2 regions of the Paenibacillus ihbetae genome follow, and region 1 is predicted to be linked to the other one. Evidence: riboswitches for the same ligand, from Rfam matches in the RefSeq annotation. Region 1 holds a riboswitch; the other holds the start of a gene.

What was found. A riboswitch is a leader RNA that binds a small molecule or an ion and turns the genes downstream of it on or off. The one in region 1 is predicted to bind S-adenosylmethionine.
Region 2: another riboswitch for S-adenosylmethionine. It lies ahead of BBD41_RS19005 (methionine ABC transporter ATP-binding protein); the one in region 1 lies ahead of metA (homoserine O-acetyltransferase MetA).

What each region holds. Positions count from the first base shown of each region.
Region 1 is NZ_CP016809.1:4,584,749-4,594,501, reverse strand. It holds gene thrS (threonine--tRNA ligase) at 1-1,162, opposite strand, end outside; gene BBD41_RS20630 (putative sporulation protein YtxC) at 1,623-2,528, opposite strand; gene mqnC (cyclic dehypoxanthinyl futalosine synthase) at 2,735-3,868, opposite strand; gene BBD41_RS20620 (trans-sulfuration enzyme family protein) at 4,067-5,287, opposite strand; gene BBD41_RS20615 (PLP-dependent transferase) at 5,284-6,468, opposite strand; gene metA (homoserine O-acetyltransferase MetA) at 6,492-7,409, opposite strand; SAM riboswitch class I at 7,543-7,670, opposite strand; gene corA (magnesium/cobalt transporter CorA) at 8,095-9,030, shown strand; gene BBD41_RS20600 (HRDC domain-containing protein) at 9,216-9,753, opposite strand, start outside.
Region 2 is NZ_CP016809.1:4,261,728-4,271,480, reverse strand. It holds gene BBD41_RS19050 (hypothetical protein) at 22-231, shown strand; gene BBD41_RS19045 (HesB/IscA family protein) at 435-794, opposite strand; gene mqnE (aminofutalosine synthase MqnE) at 1,188-2,294, shown strand; gene BBD41_RS19035 (NAD(P)/FAD-dependent oxidoreductase) at 2,483-3,541, shown strand; gene BBD41_RS19030 (YuzB family protein) at 3,596-3,847, opposite strand; gene BBD41_RS19025 (NifU family protein) at 3,930-4,175, shown strand; gene BBD41_RS19020 (SDR family oxidoreductase) at 4,259-5,032, opposite strand; gene BBD41_RS19015 (MetQ/NlpA family ABC transporter substrate-binding protein) at 5,312-6,154, opposite strand; gene BBD41_RS19010 (methionine ABC transporter permease) at 6,220-6,888, opposite strand; gene BBD41_RS19005 (methionine ABC transporter ATP-binding protein) at 6,888-7,904, opposite strand; SAM riboswitch class I at 8,017-8,165, opposite strand; gene BBD41_RS19000 (Cthe_2314 family HEPN domain-containing protein) at 8,285-9,004, opposite strand; gene BBD41_RS18995 (UbiD family decarboxylase) at 9,056-9,753, opposite strand, start outside.

The DNA.
Region 1 (9,753 bases):
AATCGTTCAGCGTCATGGCCCGTACGCGGTGAAGGCCGGTCAGCGCTCCCGACATTTCGTACCGGTGCATCATGCCCAGCTCCGCCACGCGGATCGGCAAATCCCGATAGCTGTGCATTCCGCTCTTGTATACCATCATATGGTGCGGACAGTTCATCGGACGAAGCACGAGCTCCTCGTTGTCCATAGCCATTGTCGGGAACATATCCTCCTGATAGTGGTCCCAGTGCCCGGACGTTTTGTACAGCTCCACGTTACCGAGGACCGGCGTGTAGACATGCTGATATCCAAGACGCTCCTCCATGTCGACGATGTAACGCTCCAGCGTCCGGCGGAGCTTGGCTCCGTTCGGAAGCCAAATCGGCAGTCCCTGTCCGACAAGCTGGGAGAAGGTAAACATCTCCAGCTCCTTGCCCAGCTTGCGATGATCGCGCTTCTTGGCTTCCTCCAGCAGATGCAGATGCTCATCGAGCTGCGCTTTCTTCACGAAAGCCGTTCCGTACACGCGCTGCAGCATTTTATTCTTGCTGTCTCCGCGCCAGTAAGCACCTGCAACGCTCATCAGCTTGAACACCTTGATCTTGCCGGTAGACGGAACGTGCGGCCCGCGGCAAAGATCGAAGAACTCGCCCTGCTCGTAAATGGTGATTACGCTGTCCTCCGGCAGAGCATTGATCAGCTCGAGCTTGTACGGGTCGCCCAGCTCACCGAAGATTCTCAGCGCTTCCGCACGGCTGACCTCCTTGCGAACGATCGGAAGGTTCTCCTGGGTGATGCGCTCCATTTCCTTCTCAATCTTCTGCAGGTCCTCCGGATTCAGCGGCTCCTCAAGATCCATATCGTAGTAGAAGCCGTCCTCGATCACAGGCCCCACGCCAAGCTTGACTTCCTTCGCGCCAAACAGGCGCTTCGTAGCCTGGGCCAGCAGGTGTGCGGTGCTGTGGCGGATAACCTCCAGTCCTTCGGCGGAATCTTGGGTAACGATTTCAATCAATGCTCCGTCCTCAAGCGGTGTCGATAAATCCACCAAAATCCCGTTCTGTTTGCCTGCGACGGCATTTTTCTTCAGCCCGCTGCTGATCGAAGCGGCAACATCCTCAATGCTGCTTCCCGCTTCATACTCGCGGACGGAGCCGTCAGGTAATTTGATACTGATAGCCACCTTGCATTCCTCCTCCAAAATGATGATTGTTCACGTTCATTGACAATTCTGTTTAGGACAGGTCCATCCCGTGCATTCCAGCTTTCATCCCTTATATGGCAGGCTTAAGTGAAGGCTGCCTATCGGGCCTGATAAATACAAAAAACACCCGTCCCGCAAAGGGACGAGTGTTATACCCGTGGTTCCACCCTAATTCGATCGCTCCAGCCGCATGCAATACGTTAGACTCGGAGGATCCTTCATCAGCATGAGGTAACGGTCATGATCCGGCGATGCCTACTAAGCCTGGGAGGGATGTTCGACAGCACAGCTACAAAGGGGTAAATCAATGGCATCCCGGAGGAAATCTCAGCCGATGTTTCCTCTCTCTGAAAGCGGTCTGGTCCGAATTGATTCATGTCTTTGTCAGAGCTTTTTACGTGAATTTATCAGTAATTATAATCCTGTCCCGCGTAAAACGTCAAGTCATCATCCGGCCGCTCCCGAGAAGCGCACTGCATTCCGGACAGCTGCAGCATACCTCGGCGCGATTATCAAAGATATGGGCAAGGGTCACGATAACCGGAAGTTCCGGCTGCCTTGTATGAATGATCATCCGGGCAGGAGATACGGAAATCAGCGTGCTGACGACCATATCCTCGATCTCCATCTCCTGATCCAGCCGCTCCATCACAAGCCCCTCCTCCCGGGGGCGCTCAAGCGGCCTTAAATTGCCGTCCAGCAGGAGAAAATCCTCGTCCCCCTTATGAATAACATGGACCAGCGGCATTTTAGGCTCTTGAAAATAAACAAAATATTTCAGCAGGCTCACAAATTCCTCGTACTGCTGATCCAGCATAAATTCATCAACGGCATACTCTGCCATCTCGCGGAGCTCCTCTTCATATCCCTGAAGCCGGAAGATCATGAACCCGTCCAAATTCAGCTCCGGGCTCTCGAGCAGGCATTGATAAATGCCATCGGACAGCTTTCGCCTGCGGCTCCGCCAGAAGTCGCCCGAAGGACCTTCTTCCTTGGTCAACAGCATAAGAAACCATTGCAGAATCCGATCGGCCTCTTCCTCATCGTCAAACTCGAATTCCGAGAACATTAACCGTGCAGCAATCTCCTGCTCCTTCTCCTCGAGAATATAAGCCGTGACGGCTTCGGAGACTTGACGCCGAAGGGTTTCGGCAGAGACTGTCCAGGATGACAGCGGAAGCTTGCCGGAGCAAGTCCAAATGACGCGGTCATCGGAAGCGCTGAACGTGAATTTCAGCTGCTTGCATTGTTTATGTAACTCCTTCTGCTTGTCTGACAATATACGGTGAAACGCTCTTTTCTCGTCTTCGGTCCGTGCACTGACAGAAATGCTGAACAGTTCCATGGAATCACTCCTTTCGAATCCCTTTTCAGTATATGGGGACCCGCACGGGGATATACGGAACACCTGCTTGGAAAAACAAGCAAGTCCAAGGAATATTTAAGCGCCGGAATGAATAGTGGCCTGGGCGATTAACGGCATGCAAAAAAGCGGACCGAGGCCGTTCCCCGATCCGCTTTCGCAGCGTGTACGCTATCTAAGTATTGGTATTAGTTCTGCATGACGAAATCGCGCTCTACGCTGCTGTTGTCCTCAAACACGCGGAGGATTTCGTAGCGGGTGTTCCGCTGGGCCGGAATATTGCCGGTCTCGCGGATCAGCTTCAGAATCGACTCGATGTTAACCTTGTACACGGCACCTGCAGAGGAAACCACGTTCTCCTCCATCATCGTGCTGCCGAAATCGTTGCAGCCGTAGCTAAGCGACAGCTTGCCGATCTCCGGTCCCATCGTTACCCAGGAGGACTGCAGGTTCGGCACATTATCGATGGCGAGGCGGCCGATCGCAACGGTCTTCAAGTAAGCCTCCGGCGTCTCCCGCTCACGCTTCAGGTTCGTGTTGTCAGGCTGGAAGGTAAATGGAATAAAAGCAAGGAAGCCCTTGGAATTCCAGCCGTTCTGAATGCACTCATCCTGCGCATCCCGCACGCGCAGCAAATGCAGCGCCCGCTCTTCCATCGTCTCGCCGAGACCGATGACCATCGTGGCCGTCGTGTTCATGCCGAGCCGGTGAGCCGTCTGCATGACATCCATCCATTGGCGCCAGGAGCCCTTCAAGCGGCTGACCTTCTTCCGGATCCGGTCATCCAGAATTTCGGCGCCGCCGCCGGGAAGCGAGTCCAGTCCGGCATCGCGGAGCTCGCGTACGACCTCCTCCAGCGACAAGCCCGACACCTCGACCATCTTCATGATCTCCGCAGGCGAGAAGGAGTGCATCGTAATATTCGGGAACCGCTTCTTGATGTTGCGCAGAAGATCCGTGTAATAGCTGAATGGCAGATCCGGATTGGTCCCCCCCTGCATCAGGATCTCGGTTCCGTTAACGTCCTCGGTCTCCTGAATCTTCTGAAAGATCGTCTCGTCCGGCAGCACGTATCCTTCAGACGAGCCCGGTCTCCGGTAAAAAGCACAAAAGCGGCAGTATACGTCGCAGACGTTCGTATAGTTGATGTTCCGGCCGATGACAAATGTCGTGATCGGGTCTGGGTGCAGACGCTTGGTCATCACATTCGCCGCATGCCCTATTTTCTCCACCTCATCGCTTTCAAACAGCGTAACAGTATCCTCGAGGTTTAGTCTTTCACCGCGTAAAGCTTTATCCAAAATACGGTTTACCGCACTCATTTCTTGCAGCCTCCCTTATCCGAAAAAATGACTACTCAACAAAACAATCAAAAAACTTCGTCCTTTCATCCTACCACAATCCGGCAACAAAAACGACATCCCGCTGCGGGCGGGATGCCGGATAAAAATATGGAAATATTGTGAACAGCCGTTCCGCACTGTCCCTTTTTACGGAAAGTCCCACCGGTCGCGCGCTCCTTAGCGGCTGCCGGCAAGTGCCTGATCCAGGTCGGCAATTAGATCATCCACATCCTCAAGTCCGACGGAGAAACGCAGCAGCCCGTCCGTAATGCCCCGTTCGTGACGAACCTGCTCGCCCATCGCCGCATGGGACATCATGGCCGGATAGGACAGAATGCTCTCCACCGCTCCCAGGCTGACCGCCACCAGCGGCAGCTTCACTTGGTTCAGCACCTGCTTCGCCCGCTCCCCGGAACCGACGTCAAACGAGATGACCGCCCCATAGCCGCTCGATTGCTTCTCGTGAATCTCGCGCCCCGGATGATTCAAGAGACCCGGATAGTAGACGCGCTCGATATCGCTTCTTCCTTGCAGCCATGCCGCCAGCTTGGCTGCACTCTCTTCGGAATGAGCCATCCGCGCGCCTAGCGTCTTCATCCCCCGCATGAGCAGCCATGAATCCTGAACGCCAAGCACCGTGCCAAGCCCGTTCTGGAGCTGCTTCAGCCGCCCGGCCAGCTCTTCCGTTCTGGCAACCGCGAGGCCTGCGAGAACGTCGCTGTGTCCCCCCAGAAATTTGGTGGCGCTGTGAATGACGATGTCAACGCCGAATTCGATCGGCCGCTGATAGTACGGGGTCATAAAGGTATTATCAAGAAGCGTAAGCAGATCATGCTCCTTCGCCCAATCGGTCACTGCTCCGATATCCGTAATGTTCAGCGTCGGATTGGACGGCGTCTCCATATAGACCGCCTTCGTGTTCGGCTTAAGGGCCGCCTTCACCTGTTCAAGATCGGTCATGTCCACGAAGGTGCTTTCAATGCCCATCCGGTTCAGGATGCTGGTTAACAGCCGATAGGTTCCTCCATACACGTCCTCCGTAACGATCATATGATCGCCTGCCGACAGCAGCATGAACGAGCTGGATATCGCGGCCATGCCGGAAGCGTACGCGAACCCCCGAACACCGCCTTCAAGCAATGCGATATAATCCTCGAGCGCTTGGCGGGTCGGGTTGCCGGATCGGCTGTAATCATGAAGCGGAGGCTGGTAGATATCCTCGTGGTGAAAGGTCGATGCCTGATAGATCGGCACACTGGATGCCCCGGTCGCCCGGTCGATCTCCCCGCCGAAATGAAGCAGCTTTGTCTCGAAGCGGAGCGGGTCCGCATCCCGTCCTTTCGGTCCGGAATGCGTCCGCCCCTTCTCGCCAATGCGCGCAGCTTTGTCGATGCTCATCCCCGTACGCCTCCTTCCACTTCGGCCACGGCCGCGTTCAAGGCCGCATCCAAATCAGCGATCAGATCATCCGCATGCTCGATGCCGACCGAGAAACGCAGCAGCCGGTCATCTACCCCGACGGCCTCGCGAATCTCCACCGGAATATCCGCATGCGTCTGCACCGCCGGATAGGTCATGAGCGATTCGACGCCGCCGAGGCTTTCGGCGAAGGCTATCAGCTTGATATGTCGCAGTACGGGCTCTACGTAACGGGCATCTTTCACTTTGAAGGAGAAGATGCCGGTATTTCCGCTGGACTGCCGGTTCTGAATCTCATAGCCCGGGTGCTCAGGCAGCGCAGGGTAGAACACCTCCGCGATCGCCGGATGGGTTGTCAGAAAGCGGGCGACTGCAGTCGCGTTGCTTTGGTGCCGGTCCATGCGGAGCGCCAGCGTCTTCATGCCCCTCATCAGCTGATAGGAATCGGATGGGCTTAGCACCGCGCCGATGGAATTGTGCAAAAAGGCGATTTCTTCGGACAGCTCCCTGCCTTTCGTAACGATAAGCCCGGCCAGCACGTCATTATGGCCGCCCAAATACTTGGTGGCGCTATGTATGACGATATCCGCTCCAAGCTCGATCGGACGCTGGAAGTAGGGCGTCAGCAGCGTGTTGTCCACAATCGTGATCAGACCATGATGTCTGGCCCATGTACAGACCGCTTCAATATCCGTGATCATCATCAGCGGGTTGGTCGGCGTCTCGATAAACACCGCCCTCGTATTCGGCTTGCGGGATTGCTCCAGCGCGTCCAGGTCATTCGTGTCGACATACGTTGCGCTCACGCCGAACTTGGACATGATTCGGTCCAGCAGCCGATAGGTTCCGCCATAGAGATCCAGCGATACGATCAGGTGATCGCCTTGGCTGAACATGGCAAATATCGTCTGCAAGGCCGCCATGCCCGAGCTGCAGGCAAAGCCCGCGTCGCCGGACTCCAGTTCGGCGATCGATTCCTCCAGCACTTGCCGGGTCGGATTTTTCGTGCGGATATAATCAAAGCCCGTGCTTTGCCCAAGCTTCGGATGACGGTATGCGGTGGCCTGATAGATCGGGAACGTCACGGCTCCGGTCACCGGCTCATTCACCGATCCGATTTGCGCCAGCCGGCTCTCGATATTCAGCGGTTTTCTCTCCATTACAACTTCCTCCTTGGCGGCTTCTATATTTGTGGACCGATATCATATGGAGTTTCTTGATATACATAGTAATTGAGCCAATTCGTAAACAATAAGTTAGCATGGGCCCGCCAGATCGAAGGAGGATTGCGGGTCGGATCATCATTCGGATAATAATTGCGCGGCAGCGCAATATCCAATCCCTTCGCGATATCCCGGTCATATTCCCATTTCAGGGAATCCGGATCATATTCCGAGTGACCGGTGGCGAATATTTGCTTGCCGTCCCTGCTTGCTACCAGGTAGATGCCTGCCTCCTCGGACTCCGACAGAATGACCAGGTCATCGATGCCCGCAATGTCCTCGCGCCGGACCTCGGTGTGGCGGGAATGCGGAACGAAGAACATGTCGTCGAAGCCGCGAAGCAGCTTGGTACAGGGCTCGCTGACCGTATGGGAAAACACGCCGAAGCACTTCTCTTCCAAGCTGTATTTCGGCACGCCGTAATGGTAGTACAAGCCGGCCTGGGATGCCCAGCAAATATGCATGGTCGAGGTCACATGCGTCTTGCTCCATTCGAAAATTTCGGTGAGCTCCTCCCAATAATTGACCTCTTCGAATTCGAGCTGCTCCACCGGAGCACCGGTGATAATCATGCCGTCAAAGCGGCGATTCTTCACTTGCTCGAACGTTTTGTAGAACGACTTTAAATGCTCAGCCGACGTGTTCTTCGATACATGGGAGCTTGGGTGCAGCAGGACAACATCAACCTGGAGCGGCGAGTTCCCGATCAGCCGGAGCAGCTGGGTCTCCGTCGTTTCCTTCGTCGGCATAAGATTCAGAATCGCAATCCGCAGCGGGCGGATATCCTGGTGAAAGGCATGACTTTCATCCATAACAAAAATGTTCTCTCCCGCCAGCACTTCTTTGGCCGGCAGGGCATCAGGGATCTTAATAGGCACCTTTAGCTCACTCCTTCAAAAATATGTAGTGGTACATCCGCTGCAGCTTGAGTAAGAGCGCTTCGACTGTATAAACGCAAGAAGACCTTTCTCGGTCGAGAAAGGTCGTCGTATACATTACTACAATGCTCCTCTCTCATCTGCCAGGCTATACGTTCCATCATGGATTGTCGTACAACCTGCAAGAATTAGCACCGTGCGATATTGCCGCCGGTTGCCGGGTTTCATAGGGCTAGTCCCTCCACCTGCTCTTGATAAGATTTCGCTGTATTTAGTTGTGTTGTTATATTGATACTTACTTTATATCATCCGTATATTTTCGTCAAGCATCTTTTCAAGCGAGCCGTCACATTACATCCCTTTCTCAATACCCTGTATTAACGCCTTCCGTTTGGCCCGATTACGGCTTGAAAGCTCCTAAACCCGGCGTTATACTAGACAAGTGCTATTTAGCCCCATGACGAAAGAGGTGAAACATGAAAATGGACGGTGACCCGAGCCAGAACGTGGAAGCGAAGGATGCACAACCGCATAGGACCAGGATCAGCTTACCGGCAGAGGGCAGCGTTATTTTTCATGCGCTTTTGTCATAGTTCTCACTTGGAGAAGACCAACAAAGCCCGTACACCGGCTAAGCTGATATCCTGTGCCTTGAATGTTCGAATGAAGAAGGAGTGATATCAGAATGAAAATCCGGTTGGTTGATGCGGGTGTATTTACCCCTGTTGATGATATCCAGATGACGCTGACGCCACCGGCCAGCGGCTTTTACTGGCTGGATGCGGATGTCGATGATTTAGCCGAGCTGCAGCCGCTCTTCTCCCTGCATGATCTTGCGGTGGAGGACTGCCTGAGCGAAGAGGAGCAGCGTCCGAAGATCGAAATATATGAAAACCATTATTTTATCGTTGTAAACAGCATTCGTTTTGATGATGAGGAAATTTTCCTCCGTGCCCTGAATATTTTCCTGGGCAGACATTTCATTATCACCGTGACGAAACAGAAAATTCACGAGCTGCGTACCGTCAAGCCCCTGCTATGGGAAGACGAGGTCAGCACGCCCGACCGGTTCCTCTACCTGCTGATCGACTTGGTTACGGACAATTACTTTTCGGTCGGCGACCGGATCGAAGCCCGGATTGAGAAGCTAGAGGAAGACATTCTTATTCATACCAAGAAGACGCATCTCAGCGAAATTATCGGCCTGCGAAGCGAGATCCTGTGGCTGAAGAAGGTGCTGGGACCGCAGAAGGAAGTTATCAATACGCTTAACAAAAAGGATCTTCGGCTGATCGACGACCAGCTGCAGAAATATTTCAGCGATATTTATGAGAATGCCGTGAAAATTTCGGAAACGTTCGAAACCTACCGCGATTTGATGGGCAACCTGCGGGAAGCGTATCAGTCTAGCATTGCGAATCGTGCCAACGAAATCATGCGTGTTTTTACCGCCATTACGACCATCTTCATCCCGCTGACGCTGATCACAGGCATCTACGGGATGAACTTCGACAATATGCCGGAACTGCATTGGGAATATTCGTATTACGTTGTGATCGGCGTCATGGTATTTGCCGGCCTGCTGATGTTTTATCTGTTCCGGAAAAAGGACTGGATTTAAATTACAGAGCATAGGTATAGCAGCATGTTATTAAAGAGGAGGCGTCCCTTGAGATCATTCGATCTTGCGGGGCTCCTCTTTTTCTATGCGAAGAGATGCTTCGTGCGCAGCTATCGTTCATAAAAAACTGCCCCACAGTAGATGCTCTACTCATGGGACAGCGCGATTCTGCAGTATACCTAGCCTTACCCGGCACTCGCTTGCCGGGATTCCTCTCGGCGGAAGCGGATCCGGATCAGACGCAGCCGCTCATACAGCTTCTCCGTTCCGCCAACCTCCTCTCCCCCCTTCTCCTGACCGTATACGCGCTGAAGAACCGGCTTGAGAAACGTGTCGCCAAGCTCCTCGAAAGCCTTCCATACCGCTGCCTGCTCCGCGTCCGGCACGGTGCCCAGCTCGGCTTGCACCAGCTGTTCGGTGTCGTAGCCTTCCTTCTCAAGCCCCTCCAGCTGCTCGATCAGATCGCGGCGGGACAGCGACGTACGCTCTTCCAGCTGCTCCAGCGTCGCTCCTTCAGCTATGCCAAGCAGCATCGAGCGGCGGATCCGGTACCGCTCCAGCTCCTGCTTGTATTTCTCCTCCTTCTGCTTGTACAACCAGGAGACGAACACATCCTCCGGGAGCCGGTCATAAACCCAATCCAGCGGGAAGGTTGTCGCGCGTTCCACCTTCGCCGTGATCTCAAGCCACTCCGCCCCGTGCTCGGAAGCTTTGGCAGGCCCG
Region 2 (9,753 bases), 320 kb from region 1:
AGATCAAGGAGGATTTTCATTTTGGCTGGCTTGTTTGAAGTGTTGTACTGGATTGCCATGATTGGCATGTCGCTTGCCCTTGCAGCGGTCACGGTTGTTATCTTCGTGCTGGGCTTCAGGTTCATCAAGGATAAGCGCCGAGGCCTGGGAGCCGGCTGTATCGTCTTCTCGCTGGTCGCAGCGGCGATGGTTGTGCTGATGCTGAACGATACGTTCTTTTTCCCCGCTTGAGAGGGCAATATAAGAAAAACGTCTATCGTCGTACATTCAAAGATGACAGACCGCGTTTAGCGGTAGTTTTTTCTTGCGACAGCAAGCTGATCAGCGAAGTTTATATTTTCTGATATCATAAAAAATGCAGCCTTCTCTTCATCAAGTGAAGAAAAAGCTGCATTTTTTATTTAGTCTTCTATGTTAATGCAAAAACTCCGGTTTTAGCAAGGCTCAGCGCTTGGCTTACCCGCATCTTCCCTCGTGCGGAAGGACGAGCCGCAGCCGCAAGTGACGGTAGCGTTCGGATTATGGATGGTAAAGCCCCCGGTCATGCCGGATTCCTCAAAGTCAATTTCAAGACCGTTCAAATATTTCATGCTGTCCTTCTCGACAACCACCTTCATATCCTGAACGTTCATATATACATCATCTTCCGTCTCCTGGTCGTCAAAGCCCATCGCATACGAAAAACCGCTGCATCCGCCGGCCGTGACACCCAAACGAAGGAACATATTCGGTGTTTCCTGTTCAGCCAGCATCTCTTTCAAACGCTCTGCAGCTGTGTCGCTGATTGTAATCATTTAGGTCACCCTCCTTTTCGTTCACTCTTAAGTATACTCCTCTTTCCTCAATCCCTCAAGGCCGTAAATGCCCGCCGCTTCTTCCTGCGGATTCCCTTTTTCCAATTCGTCTATTTGTATTGCTACCCCGGAGGGTCAGGTTTATAATAGGGGAGGAACATGGGCGGCAACTGTCAGATTATTGTCACACTCCCGCATATCGCGTGGGAAAAAGGTTATGGCGGTCTACAGTTGTATATTTTTTCACAAAGTTTGGTTTTTATTCAGCCCTATCGTTACGTTGATGCTGTACCCTTGAGAACCGGACCGTTCCCTGCGGGGAGTGATTACTTATTGATCATTTCAGCTTGCCGGATTTCACGGAAGCTGAAGTGTGAACAGGAGGATGGAAGTATGTCCACAATCATAACACCATTTACCGATCGGAGAATGGCTGAGATCGTCGAGAAGGTACGGAGCGGCGAGCGCCTCAACCTCGAAGACGGCGTGTACCTGTACCAGACGGACGACCTGCTGACCCTCGGGCAGCTGGCCAATGAAGCGAACCTTCGCAAGAACGGCAAGAAAGTATATTTCATCGAGAACATGAGCCTTTACTTTACGAACGTGTGCGAATCCCGCTGCGCGTTCTGCAATTTCAGAAAGGATCAGGGCGAGGAAGGCTCCTATACGCTGTCCGGTCCCGAGATGATCGAATACGTCGAGCAGCATATCCACCCGGGCATCCGCGAATTCCATATCGTCGGCGGACATAATAATCATGTGCCGTTCCAATATTATGTCGATTCCCTCAAAGCGCTGAATGAGCGTTTCCCTGACGTAACCCTGAAGGCCTACACGGCAGCCGAGATCGAGTTCTTCACCCGCATCAGCGGTCTGAGCACGAAGGAAGTGCTGGAAGAGCTCATGAAGGCGGGCCTCAAATCCCTCACCGGCGGCGGAGCCGAGATCCTGTCCGACCAGTACCGTCAGAAGATGAAGGTGGACAAAGCCAATGTCGACCAGTACCTTGAAGTACACCGCACCGCCCACCAGCTCGGCATGAAGACCCATACCACCATGCTGTACGGGGCGATCGAGAGCCATGAGGACCGGATCCGGCACATGATGCAGATTCGGGATCTGCAGGATGAAACCGGCGGCTTCCTTGTCTTCATTCCGTTGTCCATGCAGCCGAAGAGTAAAAATGCCGGCATTATGCGCCGCAACTCCGCCTACGAGGATCTGAAGACCATCGCGATCAGCCGGCTGATGCTGGATAACATCGATCACATCAAGGCCTATTTCATCAATATCGGCCCGCAATTGACCCAGGTATCGCTCAGCTTCGGCGCTTCGGACGTGCACGGCACGATTCTGAAGGAACGAATCAGCCATGCTGCAGGGGCACTGACGCCGGAAGGCCTTACGCGCAAAGAACTCGTTTGGCTCATCCAAGGCGCAGGCCGCATCCCGGTTGAACGGGACACGTTCTATAACGAGATCAAGGTTTACGAATAAACGATCGATCAGCCTAATCCCCAACCTTCTGGAGACTTCGGCACCCGCATCAGCGTTCGAAATAACGGAAAACAGGTTAAAGAGATATTATAGTGTGGGGATCCCTAGCCGCTTCTAGCGGCGTTTTTCTTGCGACTGGCACTTACAAACAATCTCTCATTCTTATCTCTTGAGAAAGGAAGAATTTTATGAACAAGCTCGTCATTCTCGGCGGAGGCTATGGTGGTCTTGCCTTAATTCAGGAATTATTCAGCGGCTATCTTCCCCCGGACGTGGAGGTCGTGCTCATCGACCGCATGCCTTACCAAGGACTGAAGACCGAATACTACGCGCTGGCAGCCGGCACGGTGGCCGATACCGCCGTTCGTGTTAAGTTCCCGGTTTATGACCGGCTTCAGATCCTGTACGGTGAAGTCACATCGATTGATCTTGAGATCCGGCGCGTGAACCTATTGGACCAGGATCCAGTGGAATACACTCAGCTCGCCATTGCGCTTGGCTGCACGGATCGTTACCACGGAGTACCGGGCGCGGAGGAGTATACCTACAGCCTGCAGTCGTTCGCCGCGACCCGGGAAACCTATCTGCGGCTGAACAATTTGAAGCCGTACAGCCAGGTTCATATCATCGGCGGAGGCTTAAGCGGAATCGAGCTCGCGGCCGACCTTCGCGAAAGCCGTCCTGACCTCAATATCGCCATCCTGGACCGGGGACAGCGGGTGCTTTCTTCTTTTCCTAACCGGTTGTCCGCTTATATTCATCGCTGGTTCGAGGAGCATCATGTCGATATCCACAGCGGAGTCTCGGTATCCAGAGTGGAGAAGGATGCTGTCTATAATCTCGATACGCCGATCGCCACGGATCTGGCCGTATGGACGGCAGGCATCCAGCCTGTCAAAGTGGTGCAGGACCTCGATCTGCCAAAAGACCGCAGCGGACGCGTGCTGCTGAACCAATATTATCAGGTTCCTTCCCATCCGGAGGTATATGTCATCGGCGACTGCGCGAGCCTTCCATTCGTACCGAGCGCCCAGGCGGCCGGCGCGCAAGCCGAGCAGGTCGGTCACGTCATGAAGGCATTATGGCGCGATGATGTGCCGAAGGTATCGCCGTTGAAGCTGAAGGGGACCCTCGGCTCCCTCGGCAAGCATGCGGGCTTCGGACTGATGGGCAATACCTCCGTCATCGGACGCGTGCCGCGGATTCTGAAGAGCGGTGTGCTCTGGAAATCCAAGCGCCACTACTAGTGGATCATAGATTCACCGATCCTGCTTCATAAAGCGGACAGGGAACCTGATTCGTCAATCTTCGGGCTCCCTCCCTTCCGCCAAAGCTTCGAGCCGGCGGCATATCTTGTCATACAGCTCCTCCGCCGTGGGCGCTTCCACCCAGTCGCCGTCGACATATGCGAAGGGCATCAAATAGCATTGACCGCAGCTGGTCAGGCAGCCGTACTCGATCACCCGGCAGTCGTATTGACCTTCCAGCTTCTGCAATGCTTGATCCGTTCCGAAATAGGAGTTGCTTGTGCAAAATTCAATATAGATGGTCATCGGTCACAGTCCCGCCTTAAGATTGGCATTTTAATTTGCCGGTTTATGTACTATAATATAGGGAGGAAAGGAGTTGAACAAGATGAGCGATAACACGCAAACCACTGTATACGATGAAGTGGCTGAAGTGCTTGATAAGCTTCGTCCGTTCCTGCAGCGCGATGGCGGTGACGTGGAATTGGTCGACGTTGAAGACGGCATCGTTAAGCTGAAATTGATGGGTGCATGCGGCAGCTGCCCAAGCTCCACCATCACCTTGAAGGCAGGGATTGAACGCGCCCTGGTCGAGGAAGTAGAAGGCATTCAAGAAGTAGTGCAAGTATTTTAATCTTGTGTTTAGTATAAGAGTCTTGGCTCCCCTCGGGAACCAAGACTCTTTTTTGTGGCAATATGGTATGCCGTGCTCGTGCTTTATTCCGGTTTGATCAAAGGACGGATCGGATCCAGCCCGCCGGATATATCCATAATGTTGCCGGTAATGAAGTCCGATTTATCCATGCATAGATATTCAATCACTCTCGCGATATCCTCGCCGCTGCCCGAGCGTCCCCGGGGCGTCATGCCGTCATGGATGCCGGCCACCTCGTCGATGGTCTTCTCCTTGTTCGCCCCGCGGATGTCGCCAGGGCAGATCATGTTTACGGTAATTCCGTAGGGTGCCTCCTCGACCGCCAAGGATTTCGTGAAGGATACGAGCCCCACCTTGGCTGCGGCGTAAGCGGCACGCTGGGGCCAAGCGCGCGCTTCCCCGGCATGGCCGAAGCCGAAATGGATAATCCGTCCCCATCTCTTCTCCCTCATGGCCGGCAGCACCCGGTGGTCGAGCAGCATGACGCCGGTCAGGTTGCCGTTCACCATATGCACGATTTCGTCCCGGCTGTATTCCGAGAACAGGCGCCTCTCCCGGATGAAAGGACCCGCGTTGTTAACCAGGATATCCACGGTGCCGAGCTCGCGTTCCGTCTGATCGACGAGGGAATACAGCTCGGACTCGTCTGCAATATTGGCCTTTACCACGATGGATTTAACGCCGAAGCTTTCAATTTCACGGGAGAGCGCCACCGCTTCATCCTTGCTGTTCACATAATTTATAACAATACTGCATCCCTGCCGTGCTAACGACAGCGCAGTCATTTTTCCGAGTCCTGTCGCACTGCCGGTAATCAGCGCCACTTTTCCCTTCAATGGTTTCCCTCCTTCGAGTATCTCCTTCCTTCAGTATAAAAGATTTGCTGTTTCCCCACAACTTGAGGACAGACCGGATCTTGCAGCCATGAGAGCCATGAGCAGCCCCTCAAAAAGAAAGAAAGGAGCCCCCGATTAGCTGCACAAGCCGCAGCATGGTCGGGATGCCCCTTTCCTGATAAATTCGTTGTATTCAGTAGATCCTTCTGTTCGGAGTTATCCAGTCTAACCCGTAATCGGACCGGATCCGCTTCCGCAGGCCTCCTGCCTGCATCCGCATTAGAATGCCGGAATAACGGCTCCTTTGTATTCCTGTTCAATAAATGTCTTCACATCTTCCGAAGTCAGCGCCTTCGCCAGCTTCTGGATAGCTTCCGAATCCTTGTTGTCCGGGCGAGCTACCAGCAGGTTCGCGTAAGGGTTATCCTTGTCTTCGATAAACAGCGCGTCCTTCGTTGGGTCAAGACCTGCTTCCAAGGCATAGTTCGTGTTGATGACAGCAAGATCAAGCTCATCCAGCATGCGAGGCAGCATGGCAGCTTCCACTTCTTTGAACTCCAGGTTTTTCGGATTTTCCGAAATATCTTTCGCGGTCGCTTCCAGCTTGGTTTCGTCCGCCAGCTTGATAACGCCGTTCTTGGACAGCAGGGTCAGCGCGCGGCCCGCATTGGACGGATCGTTTGGAATGGCGACAACGGCGCCGTCCTTCAGCTCGTCGACCGACTTGATCGTTCTGGAATAAGCGCCCAGCGGCTCAACGTGTACGGCGATAACGGACTCCAGCTTCAATCCGCGTTCCTTGATCTCGTTATCGAGATACGGCTTATGCTGGAAGAAGTTCGCGTCGATCTCCTTGGAGTCGACCTTCGTATTCGGCAGCACGTAATCGGTGAATTCGACGATTTCCAGATTCACGCCTTCTTTTTCCAGCGCAGGTTTGATATGCTCAAGAATCTTTGCATGCGGTGCCGGCGAAGCACCCACCTTAATGGTTACCTTCTCCTGTCCCCCAGCGCCGTTTGTATCCGCAGGCTCCGATGCGTTATCCGCAGGCTTGCTGCCGCAAGCAGCCAGCACCGCGACCAAAGTCAAACTAATGAATGCCAATACCCATTTTTTCATCCTAAAACTCTCCCTCCGAAAATAATTTATCTATATGATGTCTTCCTTGTTGCTCCAGCAATCCGTTATTTTCTTGTAAAATGACGCACCAGCCGGTCCCCCGCCATCTGCAGGAGCTGCACCAGCACAATCATCAAGACAACGGACAAAATCATAATCTCCGTCTCATAGCGGTAGTAACCGTACTTGATCGCCAAATCCCCCAAACCGCCGCCGCCAACCTGGCCGGACATCGCGGTATACGATACGAGCGTCACGATCGTGATCGTCATGCCTGCCAGCAAGCCCGGGCGGGCTTCCGGAAGCAGCACCTTCCACACGATCTGGCTGGTGGATGAGCCCATGGCATGGGCGGCTTCGATGACGCCTTTATCCACCTCGTTCAGCGCCGTCTCCACAAGTCTCGCGAAGAACGGAGCCGCGCCGACGACAAGCGGAGGAATGGTCCCGAGCACGCCGTACGATACGCCGACGATCGACTTCGTAATCGGAATCATGGCTACGATCAGAATGATGAACGGAACCGACCGCAGAATGTTCACGATGAACGACAGGATGGAGTAGCCGAAGCGAACCAGGCCTGACGTTGATCTTGCAGCCATATACAGCAGCACCCCGATCGGGAGACCGATGATGAAGCTGAACAAGGCCGAAGCGCCAAGCATGCGCAGTGTATCCAGCGTGGCCGTGCCAATCTCATTCCAATCCACCTGAGAAAAATCCAGTCCCAGCATCAATGAATCACCTCCACGTCTAATCCTTGATCCAGCAGTCTGCGGATCGTGTCTTCAATCGCGCCCTCGCTGCCTTCAAACCGCACGACCAGCTGCCCGTACGGCGTTTCCTTGATCGTTGAAATGGTTCCCTGCAGGATCGCAAAGTTCACCCCGGTCTCATGGACCGTATGCGACAAGATCGACTCGTACGTCTTCGACCCGAGGAACGTGATCTGCACCGCCTGCGAGGAACCCCCGTCTTGGCCTTGAAGCGCCAATCGCAGTGCATCACCGTTGTCCATCTCCTGACGGATGAACTCCCGCGTAACCTCATGCTTCGGCTTCAGAAACACTTCCGTCACCGGACCTTGCTCCACAATGCCGCCTTGGTGAATGACCGCCACTCTGTCGCAAATGCTCTGAATGACATGCATCTCATGCGTGATCAGCACAATCGTCAGGTTAAACTTCTTGTTAATATCCAGCAGCAGCCGCAGGATCGAATCCGTCGTCTGAGGATCCAAGGCCGAGGTGGCCTCGTCACAGAGCAGCACCTCCGGGTCGCTTGCAAGCGCCCGGGCGATGCCAACCCGCTGCTTCTGGCCGCCCGACAGCTGGGACGGGTACTTGTCCCGATGCTCCGCAAGACCCACCAGATTCAGCAGCTCGCTTACCTTGCGCTCGATTTCCGCCTTCGAGGTCTTGATCAGACGAAGCGGAAAGGCGATGTTGTCATACACCGTTGCCGAGGACAGCAGATTGAAATGCTGAAAGATCATGCCGATCTTCCGCCGCTCAGCCTGCAGCTGCTTCTTTCCGAGGCTCGTCAGGTTGACGCCGCCGACCCACACCTCGCCGGACGTCGGGCGTTCCAGCAAATTCATGCAGCGGATGAGCGTGCTCTTGCCTGCCCCGGAATGTCCGATGACACCGAATATCTCTCCTTTTTCAATCGACAAATTCAATCCGGATAATGCTGTGGTCGTTCGGCCGGCTTTTCCGTACTGCTTCGTCAATTGCTTCAGTTCAATCAAACCGTGATCCCCCTTTTTTCGTGCTAACGTTTCATATCTATTTACCCGCAAAAGAAAAGAGCCACTTTTTGCAGAATCAAAAAGGGCTCTCTTTACATAAAGTCGACGCCTTTTCTCATCTGTCAAAGCAGCCTTTACGTCGCGCTGCTTTGAAGGAATTAGCACCATGTCACTCCATTTGCGTTCATTGCACTTGCAATCAACGCTGGAGCCGGTTGCCGGGCTTCATCGGGCCTGTCCCTCCGCCTCTCTCGATAAGAAAACTCGATATGAAATTTTTTCGTTATATTGATGTGTTTTTCAAATCATATTCATGAATGCAATTGTTAGTATAGTTTTTTTTCGCCCTTTTGTCAAAAGGAATTTCATGGTCGGCTGCGTCAAGCCCGGATCCCGTTCTTCGCCCACATTTGGTTCGTATACCGGTAGGATGCTCTCAGGCTTTGGCACACCATCTCAAGCCCTTGCTCCAGCTCGTCCAAATGCTGCCCGATATCCTCCAGCTCGATCCGCTCCGACAGGCCCTGGTGGCGCTGCCACAGGTCGTCCTGCATTTCCGAATTCATGTAGTGAATCTCGGTGTTGCGCCGTTTCCGTAGCTTGTTCATCGGCGTTTTATAGCGCTCCTTGATGGCCTCCAGCTCTGCGGACAGCTCGCCGTGCGCCTTCAGGAACTTGAACTGGCGAAGCACGGTGAAGTAGGAGAAATGCTCCTTCACCTTCGAGGTGTTCAGATCGTACAGATCGTCAAGCACCGTTCCCAGCTTGTCAAGGATTGAGAATACGCGAATAAATCCGTTCTTATAAAAATAAACATAGCGCCGGTATTCCCCTTGCTCCTCGATCGACATGTCATCCACATATCCCGAATGGACCGATCGGCTGAAGTGCTTCGCTGCATTCCAGCTCTGCTCCAGCTCATCGAGCGAAACGATCAATCCGCGCGTCCATATTTCAAGCTTGCGAAAGTCATGCGTCGGGTCCTGGTTCTTCTCCATTTCCTTCTTCAGCAGCTGGCTGGTCTTGACCATCGATTCGATCGCTTCTTCCAGCAGCCCGTTATTCTGCCGCGGTTGTTCCCCAAGCAACAAACGAAGCATTGGCCGCACCTCCTACTTCAAAATGTCCCTGATTCCTCTAGGATGGACTGGTCATTTGCCGAAATATTCGTTCCAGCGGGCATCCACCGTCTTCACAATATCCTCCCGCGGGAACAGCTCATCCGGGTATCCGGGCTTCATGCGGGCATCTATGACCAGCGGAAGCTTGTACGACAGATGATGATGCTCGATCTCGCTGGCGGCGAAGATATCCGTCGCGGGATTAAAGCGGGTAAATACCGTCCACAAGAACGAAGTTTGCGTGGCTGACGTTGCCTTGGCATCATCAACGACGATTACCATCGGCCATTTCGTGCTGCGGGCATGCATGAACTCCATGACGCGCCGGGCCAGCTCAGGTTCTTTCTCATAGGATGCCCCGGATACGACAAGGCAACCGCCGCAATATGCGACCGCCTGGGAAATTCCCGGAATATCCCCTTCATCGTAGCTTCGCGGCAGCTCGCGGATCGGCTCCCCGATCCCCATCAGCACGGCTTTGCTGCCGTGATTCAGCTTCTGCCCCGTATAATCCAGCGTATCATGCGAGGTTTTATTAAATATGAATAAATCCGTTGCCGGATTAAATCGTTCCAGCACCGCTTCAAGCGTCTCGTTGAAATCCGACAGGTCCAGCGGCCGGTTCGTCAGCATCAGCATTTTGGTGAGCGACAGCTGACCTTCGCCCAGAATCCGGAACGCGGAGACGAGCGCCTCGCGGGAATAGCTCTCCCGAACGACCGCCGCCG